2 regions of the Aquitalea pelogenes genome follow, and region 1 is predicted to be linked to the other one. Evidence: predicted binding sites of a transcription regulator. Region 1 holds the regulator's gene; the other holds the start of a gene.

Region 1 (5,983 bases):
ATCGCCCTGTCCAACTCCGGCGAATCCGGTGAAGTGGTTGCCCTGCTGCCCGCGCTCAAGCGCAAGGGGCTGGTGCTGATCGGCATGACTGGCAACCCCTCATCCTCGCTGGGCCGCGAAGCCGACATCCTGCTGGACACCCAGGTGGAAAAAGAAGCCTGCCCGCTGGGCCTGGCCCCCACCACCAGCACTACGGTGCAGATTGCGCTGGGCGATGCCCTGGCAGTCACCCTGCTGGATGCCCGCCAGTTCGGCCCGGAAGACTTTGCCCTGTCGCACCCCGGCGGCAGCCTGGGCCGGCGGCTGCTGGTCCATGTCAAGGACCTGATGCACAGCGGCGACGAACTGCCGCGCGTATTGCCCGGCACGCCGCTGAAAGATGCCTTGCTGGAAATGTCGCACCAGCGCCTGGGCATGGTGGCCATTGCCACGGCGGACAATGACATCAAGGGTATTTATACCGATGGCGACCTGCGCCGCACACTGGAACGCTCCGGCAATATCTACGACCTGCAGATCGACCAGGTGATGAGCCCTGCCCCGCAAACCATCCTGCACAGCAAGCTGGCCACCGAGGCCGTCCACCTGATGGAACAGCGCCGCATCACCAGCCTGCTGGTAGTGGATGCCGACGGCAAGCTGGCCGGCGCCATCCACATGCACGACCTGCTCAAGGCCGGCGTCGTCTAGCCGCCAACAAGGAAGCCCATGCAAGCCATTACCGAACAAGCCCGCAAGATCAAGCTCCTGATCATGGACGTTGACGGCGTCATGACCGATGGCCGCATTTACTACAATGCCCAGGGTGAAGAGAGCAAGTCCTTCTATGTGCAGGACGGCCTGGGCCTCAAGCTGTTGCAATCCACCGGCGTACGGCTGGCCATCATCTCCGGGCGGGCCGACCGCTGCGTGGAGCACCGCGCGCAGGCACTGGGCATCGACTTTTACTTCGGTGGCATCCACAACAAGCAGGAAGCCCTGAACCAGTTGCTGCAACAGGCGGATGTCACGCTGGAACAATGCGCCTTCATCGGCGACGACCTGATCGACCTGCCGGTTCTGCGCCGCGTCGGCCTGGCGGTGGCCGTGCCGGCCGCCCCCACCCTGGTGCGCCAGCATGCCCACTATGTCACCGGCTTCCCCGGCGGTCAGGGTGCAGTGCGTGAACTGGCCGAGCTGATCATGCAGGCGCAAGGCAATTTTGACGCCATCGTGGCACGGTATCTGGCATGATCCGTTCGCACCGCCTGTTTCCCATCCTGCTGGTGCTGATCACCGGCTTGCTGACCGTCTGGCTGGATGCCGTGTCACGCTGGCAGCCCAGCAAGCACGAGCTGGACCCGAACAAGCCAGAAGTCGTGGCGCAAGGCGTGATGGCCACCCGCTTCGACCCCAAGGGCATGCTGCAGGACAAGATGATTGCCAGCCGCATGTGGCAATACCCGGACCGCACCGAGTCGTATTTCGAATCGCCGGACCTGCAAAGCTACAAGAATGGCGTACTGGCCTACCATGCCATTGGTGAAAGCGGCCGTTACAACAGCAAGACCAAACAGGTACTGTTCGACAAGAAAGTCACGCTGATCCAGCCGGCCACCGCCACACAACAGGAAACCCGCGTAGTCAGCAGCAATATGCGCATTGACACCGTCAAGCACATTGCCCGCGCCGACACCCTCACGCACTTCTACTATGGCAAGTCCAGCGGCAGTGCCGTGGGCTTCATTTACGAGCAGCAGGCTGGTCAGTTACAGCTGCTGTCCAACGCAAAGGCCACTTATGAAAAATAACTGCCGCCGCTTCATCCGGCTGGCCTGGCTGGCCCTCGGCCTGTGCGCCATCCAGACCGCCCATGCCGAAAAGGCCGACCGGGACAAGCCCATCGAAATCAGTGCCGACCGGGGCAACCTCGACCAGCTCAAGGGCGTCACGGTATGGCAAGGCAATGTCGTCATCATCCAGGGCACACTCAAGCTCAATGCCGACCGCGCCACGGTCACCCAGGACAAACAGGGTAACCAGACCATGCAGGCCACCGGACGCCAGGTCAACTTCCGCCAGAAAATGGACGGCAAGAACGAATGGATCGAAGGCCAGGCCAACCAGCTGGACTACAACACCGTCACCCACGTTGCCGTGCTCACCGGCAATGCCCGCGTCAAGCGCGGCAGTGACCTGGTCATCGGCAATGTCATTACCTACAACACCGAAACCGAAATGTATGAAGTCAGCAGCGGTGCCAGCAGCAACGGCGGCCGCGTGACTGCCATCATCCAGCCCAGGCCCAGAGACAACAGCCCTGCCAAGAAAACTGACGGAAGCACTCCATGAGCGGCCCCAGCATCCTGAAAGTGGAGCGCCTGAAAAAGCGCTTCAAAAAACGTACGGTGGTAAAGGACGTCGCCCTGCAGATCCAGAGCGGGGAAGTGGTCGGCCTGCTTGGTCCCAACGGTGCCGGCAAGACCACCAGCTTTTACATGATCGTCGGACTGATCGGTGCCGATGAAGGCGAAATCACGCTGGATGGCAACAGTATCACCCACCTGCCCATTCATCAGCGCGCCCGCCTGGGGCTAGGCTATTTGCCGCAGGAAGCTTCCATTTTCCGCAAGATGACAGTGGAAGAAAACATCACGGCGGTGCTGGAAATTGCCGGTTACAAGGGCGACAAACTGGAGCAGGAACTCAGCCTGTTGCTCGACGACCTCAATATCGCCCACCTGCGCGAAAGCAATGCGCTGGCACTGTCCGGTGGCGAGCGCCGCCGGGTGGAAATTGCCCGCGTACTGGCCACCCGCCCGCGCTTCATCCTGCTGGACGAACCGTTTGCCGGTGTAGACCCGATTGCCGTCATCGACATCCAGAAAATCATCACCTTCCTGCAACAGCGTGGCATTGGCGTATTGATTACCGACCACAATGTGCGTGAAACCCTGCGCATCTGCGATCGCGCCTACATCATCAGTGATGGTTCGGTACTGGCTTCCGGCGAGCCGGAAGAACTGGTCAACAACGAGAAAGTGCGCCAGGTTTACCTGGGCGAGCACTTCCACCTGTAAGCCATGAAACAGTCACTACAGCTGCGGGTCTCCCAGCAACTCACCCTCACGCCGCAACTGCAACAGTCCATCAAGCTGTTGCAGCTGTCCACGCTCGACCTGCAGGCAGAAGTCGAACGCTTCTTGCTGGACAACCCCATGCTGGAACGCGGCGATGAGCCGCCCTCGCATGACAGCAGCCCGGCAGAAACGCCGGCTGCCCAGGAAGAATCCACCAGCACGGCGTCGGACAGCAGCGATGGTGACAACAGCCAGGACGCCAGCAATGGCGAACTCACCGACTGGGGCAGTGGCAGCCGCCGCAACGACGGGGACGATGAATTTGACCCCATGCTCAACGTACCCTGCCCGGTCAGCCTGCGCGAACACCTGCTGGCGCAGCTGGGTGAACTGACCCTGCCCACCCGCGACCAGGCCATTGTCCAGCTGCTGATCGAAGAACTGGACGACAACGGTTTCCTGACTACCGATCTGGAAGAACTGGCCAGCAACCTGCCGCTGGAACTGGAACTGGAAACCGATGAACTGATGGTCGGGCTGCGCCTGTTACAGCAATTCGACCCTCCCGGCATTGCCGCGCGTAACCTGGCCGAGTCGCTTGGCCTGCAACTGGCCCGTTTGCCCGCCAACGAGCCCGGCCATGCACTGGCACGCCAGATTGTGGCCGAGCACCTGACGCTGCTGGGCAACCGCGACTACACCCGGCTGAAGCGCATTCTGGGCGTGGATGACGAAGCCATCCGCCAGGCACAGCAACTGATCGCCCGGCTGACCCCTCACCCGGCGTCCGGTTTCGGCGGCGAAGACGTGCACTATGTCATCCCGGATGTGACCGTGCGCAAACGGCGTGGTCACTGGGTAGCCGAACTCAATAACGGCGCGGTACCGCGCTTGCGCGTCAACCAGCTGTATGCCCAGATGCTGTCGGAAAACCGCGCTGGCGCAGGCGAACTGACTGGCCGACTGCAAGAAGCAAAATGGCTGGTCAAGAACATCCAGCAACGATTTGACACCATTCTGAAAGTGTCAGAAGCTATAGTCGAAAGACAGCAAGCGTTCTTTGAACACGGTGAAGTCGCCATGCGGCCGCTTATCCTGCGGGACATCGCAGACGAACTTGGCCTGCATGAATCGACCGTATCACGCGTCACCACGCAGAAATACCTGCTTTGCCCTCGTGGTCTGTTCGAGCTGAAGTATTTCTTTGGCAGTGCACTGGAAACCGACAGCGGCGGCGAATGCTCGGCAACGGCCATCAAGGCGCATATCCGCCGCATGATAGACGGTGAAAACCCGGCCAAGCCACTTTCGGACAGCGCCATTGCCGACGAACTGGGCAAGCAAGGGATTCAGGTTGCAAGACGCACCGTTGCGAAGTATCGTGAAGCTATGCAGATACCGCCGGTCAATCTGCGCAAGGCATTGTGATTCACGCCTTGAAGTATATCCGCTCGCCCGGCCGACCCGACCGGGCAGTCAACACAAGAAGGAGTTAGGGTATGAACCTCAAAGTAACCGGTCTCCACCTCGAAGTAACCCCGGCCATCCGCGAATTCGTGGAAACCAAGCTGGAACGCATCACCCGCCATGTCGATCACGTGATTGACGTTGCTGTCACCCTGTCGGTAGACAAGCTGGTGCACAAGGCGGAAGTGAATGTTCACCTCTCCGGCAAGGATATCCATGTAGAGGCCACCGACTCCGACATGTACGCTGCCATCGACGCGCTGATGGACAAGCTCGATCGCCAAGTACTCAAGCACAAGGAAAAACAAAGCGAACACCGTGCAACAAGCCCACAGGTTCAACAGGAAGCCAGCTTGTAAACATTAAGTATTCGATGCGGGAACCCGGCGGGTTCCCGTTTTTATTTGCTCGGAGCCTTTTTCATTTTGATGAAGGCAACGTAGAATTGGCCAGTTTCTGTAGCCGCGTGCAACCATTCCTATGAGCCTGATTGGCAAAATCCTGACACAGGATCACATCCTCCCGGACCTGGATGTCGCCAGCAAGAAGCGCGTCTTCGAGCAGGTGGGCCTCCTTATCGAAAACACCCACGGCATCGCCCGCAGTGAAATTTTCGACTGCTTGTTTGCCCGGGAAAAACTGGGCTCTACCGGCCTTGGCCAAGGGGTGGCCATTCCGCATGGCCGTGCCAGAGGGCTCAAGGAAGCGGCGGGCGTGTTCATTCGCCTGAAGAACCCGATTCCTTTCGATGCGCCGGATGGCAAGCCGGTACAAAGCCTGTTTGTCCTGCTGGTGCCGGAACAGGCAACCGACCTGCACTTGCAGGTACTCTCGGAACTGGCACAGCTGTTCTCCAGCAAACAGCTGCGTGAACAACTGCTCAGCGCAAGCTCGCGTGCCGATCTGTACCAGCTGCTCACCGGATGGAATACCAACCATGCCTAGCATTACCGTGCGCCGGTTGTATCAGGACAACCAGCAAAAGCTCAACCTGACCTGGGTTGCAGGAACCGGCGGCGCGGACAGCCCCATCGGCAACGACGAACAACGCCCCACCCTGGCCCTGGTCGGCCACCTGAATTTCATTCACCCCAACCGGGTGCAAGTGCTGGGTCTGGCCGAGGTGGACTACCTCAACCGGCTGGAACAATCCGCCGCCAAGACCGCGCTGGACCAACTGTTCCACAAAACCATGTCGGTGGTGATGGTGGCCAATGGCCAGCCAGTGCCCAAACTGCTGCGCGACTACTGCCACACCCACAATGTGCCGCTGATGAGCACGCCGCTGGAAAGCCCCTACCTGATGGATGTGCTGCGCATCTATCTGGCGCGCGCACTGGCGGTTTCCACCGTGTTGCATGGCGTGTTTCTGGATGTACTGGAAATCGGCGTGCTGATCATGGGCGATTCGGCCATGGGCAAGAGCGAACTGGCACTGGAGCTGATTTCCCGTGGTC
Region 2 (5,983 bases), on a different contig from region 1:
TGGCTTCCGGTTCGCGCAGTTCGGCGGGCAAGTCGCCCACTTCCACCTGCTGGCCCGGTGCCATCACGGTAATCCACTGACACAGGTTTTCCAGTTCGCGCACATTACCGGTAAAGCTGTGGAACTTGATCACTTCCATCGCCGCTTCGGTCAGGCGCTTGGGCTCAACGCCCAGACTGCTGGCGCTCTTGGCCAGGAAATGGCGGGTCAGCAGCGGGATGTCCTCGCGCCGTTCGCGCAAGGGCGGCAGACGCAGGCGGATCACATTCAGGCGGTGGAACAGGTCCTCCCGGAACAGGCCGCGTTTGACCCGGTCTTCCAGATTCTGGTGGGTGGCGGCAATCACCCGCACATTGGCCTTGATCGGCACATGGCCGCCCACGCGGTAAAAGTGTCCGTCCGACAGCACACGCAGCAAGCGGGTTTGCAGCTCGGTGGGCATGTCGCCGATTTCATCCAGAAACAGCGTGCCGCCTTCCGCTTCTTCAAAGCGGCCGCGACGGGTGGCCAGCGCGCCGGTAAAAGCGCCTTTTTCATGGCCGAACAGTTCGGACTCCAGCAAATCCTTGGGAATGGCCGCGGTATTCAAGGCAATGAAAGGCTTGCTGGAACGCACCGAATGGCGGTGCAGCGCCTCGGCCACCCGCTCCTTGCCGGTACCGGACTCGCCGGTAATCAGCACGGTGACATGGGATTGCGACAAGCGGCCAATAGCGCGGAATACGTCCTGCATGGCAGGGGCCTGGCCTAGCAGCACCGGCATGGCTTCCACGCCGCCGGTGGCTTCGATCTGGCTATTGCTCTCGGCCAGTGCGCGCTCGATCAGCTGCACAGCCTGGTCGACATCAAAGGGCTTGGGCAGGTATTCGAACGCACCACCCTGGAAGGCGGCCACTGCCGAATCCAGGTCGGAGTGCGCGGTCATGATGATGACCGGCAGCTGCGGATGATCGGCCTTTACCCGGGAGAGGAATTTCAAACCATCGGTGCCGGGCATGCGGATGTCGGAAATGATGACGCGCGGTGTATTGTCGTACAGGGCATTCAGCGCATCGTCGGCGCTGGAAAAGCTGTCAAAGCAGATGCCACTGCGGCCGAGTGCCTTTTCCAGGACCCAGCGGATGGCCTTGTCGTCATCAATGATCCACACCGGGTTATTCATAGCAGCCCTCGTTTCTGTAATTGGTTTCAGTCCGTGTTGCTGAAGGGCAGCATCACGGTAAAGCAGGTCTGGCCCGGGCGGGATTCAAATTCGATGCTGCCGCCGTGCTGGTGTACATAAGCCTGGGCCAGTGTCAGCCCCAGGCCGGTGCCTTCGGCACGTCCGGTAACCAGGGGATAAAAAATGTGATCCCTGATTTCTTCCGGAATACCAGGACCGTTGTCGACAATCTGCAATTTTAATGCCAGCACGTGACGCTTCCGTGCCAGGGTGACCTGCCGGGCGACGCGCGTGCGCAAAATCACCTCGCCCTTGGCCTTCATGGCCTGCACCGCGTTCTTGACGATATTGAGCACCACCTGGATCAGCTGTTCTTTGTCCGCCACCATGTGCGGCAGGCTGGTGTCGTAGTCGCGGCGGATGACGAGGCCCTGTGGATACTCGGCCAGCGCAATGCTGCGCACCCGTTCCAGCACTTCGTGGATATTGATTTCGCTGCGCACATGGCGGCGATGCGGGGCCAGCAGGCGGTCTACCAGTGATTGCAGGCGCAGGGCTTCTTCCTGGATGACTTCGGTGTATTCCTTCAGCTCCGGCCGGTCTGACAGTTCATGCTCCAGCAACTGGGCCGCACCGCGGATTCCCCCCAAGGGGTTCTTGATTTCATGCGCCAGGTTACGAATCAGCTCGCGATTAGCCTGTTGTTGCAGCAAAAGCCGCTCTTCATTGGCAATTTTCAGTTGCTGATCCAGTGGTCGCAGCTCGACCAGCGCCAGCCGACCCTCCGCATCTATCGGTGTCACCGACAGGGCGATATGCAAGGGCTGCTCGCCATGCGGTGTGCGCAGTTCGAGGTCGTGCTCGATATAACTGGAGTTGTGTTGTAAGGCGGTGGCCAATGCCTGGCGCAGGGCGGGGCTGTCTTGCAGCAACTCGAACAGCGAGTGGCGCAGCAACTCTCGCCGGCCTATGGCCAGCAGGTTTTCACAGGCGGGATTGGCAAATTCGAGTTTGCCATCGGCATGCGTGATAAGGACCGGGGTGTCGAGTAAATCCAGGCCGGCAAAGCTGGGCGAGTTCATGGTGCTCCGAATCGGATGAGGCTGTGCATCTGGCTATTAGCAATAAGCACGCCAAGCCGGAGCACCGCATATGCACGAAATCGGCCTTAATTATGCACCATTATTGTGCATTGGATGCAGCTTGCCCCAGTTCGCGGCGTAATGCGTCCACATTCTTCTGGCGCTCGGTGACGGCGTCCTTCAGTTTTTGTACCCGGTCCAGGTATTTCTGGTAGTTGCGGGTTTCATCGCCGTTGCGGGTAGCCGCGCCGTCGGTGTAAGCCTTTTGTGCATCAGCCAGGGCTTTTTGCTCATTGGCCAGCTCGTTTTCCAGAATCTTGCGGCGGCCTTCGTCGCGCTTGGTCTGGGTACCGTTGTCCACACTGGGGTAGCCATCCGGTGTGGAGGCAGATTTGCCGCTGGCGGCCGCCTTGCCCTTGCCGCTGCCACTGCCGCCATAGGTGGACAGCGGTGCCAGGTGCATGGGCTTGGCGCCCTTGATCGGCACATTGGTGAAGGTGACATTGCCATTGGCGTCGATGTATTTGTACACCTCGGCATGGGCCAGGCCACAAGTCAGCAGCAGGCAGAAAGCAAGGGTTTTCATGGTGTCGGGCGTCTGCGGTGAAAACGGGAGGATGTGACGCTATGATAAGCAAAAGGTGGTCTCGCGTCACATCTGCATGACAACAAGGCGGCGGCCAGCATGCCGTAGATCTGTGGAATGTGTCATCATGCGCCCGGGCATCACCTTGTGCCAATGGCATGGCGTGTGCCTGTATTTGATGTCCGGTCTCCATGCAGAAGGTAATGAGGAAATGTTTGCAGTCATCCGTTCAGCCCATCGTCCTGGCACTTTACAGAAAGCCGGCCCATGCTGATTCAGTTGCTTTATTCCAGCAAGGCCACCACAGCCCTGTCTCCTGCCGATTTGACGGCAATCCTGGACAAGTCGGTGGCCAATAACCAGGCCCGGCAGATCACCGGCCTGTTGCTGTACCGCGATGGCTGCTTCTTGCAACTGCTGGAGGGGGAGGAGGCTGTGGTTGAGGCTGCGTTCAGCAAAATCAGCCAGGATTCGCGCCATCATCAGGTGGAGTCCCTGTTTTGCAGCGAATGCAAACAGCGTGAGTTTGGCCAGTGGTATATGGGTTTCCATGTGCCGCAGCCCGAAGCACTGGCGCGCTTCCCCCAGTTTGCCCCGGTGTTCGATCCTGCATTTGATGTCAGCCAGCTGGTTGTTGCGCCACAGGATGGCCTGGCCATGCTCAAGGCTTTTGCCGAGTTGCCGGGCTGAGTGTTCCTGGCGGTAGCCGGCAGGCATGAAAAAACCCGCACAAGCAGTGCTTGCGCGGGTTTTCTGTATCCGGCAAGGCACCCGGAGGTGCCCATCGCCCGATTACAGGGAGTAGTACATTGCAAATTCTACCGGGTGGGTAGTCATGCGGGTCAGGTTCACTTCCTGCATCTTCAGTTCGATGTAGGCGTCGATCCATTCGTTGGAGAACACACCGCCACGAGTCAGGAAGTCGCGGTCTGCGTCCAGGGCAGCCAGGGCTTCGTCCAGGCTTGCGCACACGGTCGGGATCAGCTTGTCTTCTTCCGGCGGCAGGTCGTACAGGTTCTTGTCAGCGGCATCGCCCGGGTGGATCTTGTTCTGGATACCATCCAGACCAGCCATCAGCAGCGCGGAGAAGCACAGGTACGGGTTAGCCAGCGGATCCGGGAAGCGCGCTTCGATACGGCGAGCCTTCGGGTTGGCCACGTGCGGGATACGGATGGAAGCGGAACGGTTCTTGGCGGAGTAAGCCAGTTTTACCGGAGCTTCGTAATGCGGAACCAGACGCTTGTAGGAGTTGGTACCCGGGTTGGTGATGGCGTTCAGTGCCTTGGCGTGCTTGATGATACCGCCGATGTAGTACAGGGCGGTGTCGGACAGGCCGGCATAGCCGTCGCCAGCAAACAGGTTCTTGCCGTCTTTCCAGATGGACTGGTGAACGTGCATGCCGGAACCGTTGTCACCAACGATGGGCTTGGGCATGAAGGTAGCGGTCTTGCCGTAGCTGTGTGCCACGTTCTGAACCACGTATTTCAGGATCTGGGTCCAGTCGGCACGCTGGGTCAGGGTGCTGAACTTGGTACCGATTTCCATCTGGCCGGCAGTGGCCACTTCGTGGTGGTGCACTTCAACCGGTACGCCCAGCTCTTCCAGCAGCAGAACCATGGCGGAACGCAGGTCTTGAGCGGAGTCAACCGGCGGTACCGGGAAGTAGCCGCCCTTCACGCCCGGACGGTGACCGGTGTTGCCACCTTCGAATTCTTCAGCGGAGGCCCAGGCAGCTTCTTCGGACTTGATCTTCACGAAGCAACCGGACATGTCGGTGCCCCAGGTGATGCTGTCGAATACGAAGAATTCCGGTTCCGGACCGAAGTAGGCGGTGTCGCCCAGGCCGGATGCCTTCAGGTAAGCTTCAGCGCGCTTGGCGATGGAGCGCGGGTCGCGGTCGTAGCCCTTGCCGTCGGCTGGGTCAATCACGTCACAAGACATGAATACGGTCGGTTCGTCAAAGAAGGGGTCAATCTTGGCGGTAGCCGGGTCAGCCATCAGCAGCATGTCGGAGGCTTGAATGCCTTTCCAGCCGGCAATGGAGGAGCCATCAAAAGCGTGGCCGCGCTCGAACCACTCGTCAGCATCTTCCAGCAGCACGTGTGCCGGAATGGTAACGTGTTGTTCTTTACCACGGGTATCAGTAAAACGCAGGTCTACGAACTTGACGTCGTTTTCTTGAATCAGCTTGACTACGTCTGCAACCGCCATGAATGTTCTCCTAAAGGCAACGTGCATCGAAAGCAATATTGCTTGATAAAGATGGTACGCTTCGCTTGAAGCATGAAGCGTGCCAGGCTAAGAACGCTAATTCAATCATTGTGTCACAGGGTGTTCGGTCCTGCTAGCCGTAAGTTGTGCACCAAAATGATGCCTTGCCAAGTGCAAATGATCGATATTGGTGCATTGCCTGGTGCTGACAGCCGCTCCGCACTGGCAGGCCCTGCGCACCATAGTGTGGCACGGCCCCGTTACAAAGAAAGGTAGCCCATGGAACAAACCGTCAAGATCCTGCAGACCGCTGCGGAACGTGCCGCCAGTCAGCAATTGTCTTATCAGGGCGCACTGACGCCGACAGAAGCATACTGCCTGATTCAGCAAGTGGAAGGTGCCGTACTGGTGGATGTCCGCAGTGCTGCAGAGTGGCAATTTGTTGGCGTGGTACCCGGTGCATTGCGTATCGAGCTGCGCAGTTTTCCCGGCATGCAGCCCAATCCGCAGTTTCTTGCGCAATTGCAGGGCGCGGTCGACAAGCAGGCTTTGCTGCTGCTGATGTGCCGCAGCGGCGTGCGCTCGCATGAAGCGGCCGTACAGGCAGCGGCAGCCGGATATGCCCGTGTATACAACGTGATGGAGGGCTTTGAGGGCGACAAGGATGCCCATGAGCATCGCGGCGTAGTGAATGGCTGGAAAGCCCATGGCTTGCCGTGGGTGCAAGGCTGAAGCAGGCCTGATTTGTTGGGACAGGGGTATTGACCGGTTGATGTTTATGACGTTACACGGCAAAGTGCTACCTCAGCAGATGAACCGCACGATGCGGTAGCACCACAGGAATCCAAGAAAGCTGATCATGACCAACCGTTACGCCGTCATCGGTAACCCCGTTTCCCATAGCCAGTCGCCGTTCATTCACAGTGAGTTTGCCCGAGCCAC

What was found. Region 1 encodes sigma-54, which starts transcription at its own class of promoters, with help from an activator protein. Its sites were predicted from a motif close to CTGGCACGCTTCATGCTT; they were not measured.
Region 2: glnL (nitrogen regulation protein NR(II)) is a predicted target of sigma-54. The motif match lies at 2,282-2,299, and genes of this name have one in related genera.

The regions. Positions count from the first base shown of each region.
Region 1 covers NZ_JAYSDA010000009.1:53,020-59,002, forward strand. Annotated here, with positions in the region: gene ACE3SE_RS09395 (KpsF/GutQ family sugar-phosphate isomerase) at 1-690, shown strand, start outside; gene ACE3SE_RS09400 (KdsC family phosphatase) at 709-1,233, shown strand; gene lptC (LPS export ABC transporter periplasmic protein LptC) at 1,230-1,790, shown strand; gene lptA (lipopolysaccharide transport periplasmic protein LptA) at 1,780-2,331, shown strand; gene lptB (LPS export ABC transporter ATP-binding protein) at 2,328-3,059, shown strand; gene ACE3SE_RS09420 (RNA polymerase factor sigma-54) at 3,063-4,487, shown strand; gene hpf (ribosome hibernation-promoting factor, HPF/YfiA family) at 4,559-4,885, shown strand; gene ptsN (PTS IIA-like nitrogen regulatory protein PtsN) at 5,007-5,471, shown strand; gene hprK (HPr(Ser) kinase/phosphatase) at 5,464-5,983, shown strand, end outside.
Region 2 covers NZ_JAYSDA010000004.1:204,250-210,232, reverse strand. Annotated here, with positions in the region: gene ntrC (nitrogen regulation protein NR(I)) at 1-1,162, opposite strand, end outside; gene glnL (nitrogen regulation protein NR(II)) at 1,189-2,244, opposite strand; gene ACE3SE_RS05450 (DUF4124 domain-containing protein) at 2,345-2,830, opposite strand; gene ACE3SE_RS05445 (BLUF domain-containing protein) at 3,098-3,520, shown strand; gene glnA (type I glutamate--ammonia ligase) at 3,623-5,041, opposite strand; gene ACE3SE_RS05435 (rhodanese-like domain-containing protein) at 5,321-5,773, shown strand; gene aroE (shikimate dehydrogenase) at 5,901-5,983, shown strand, end outside.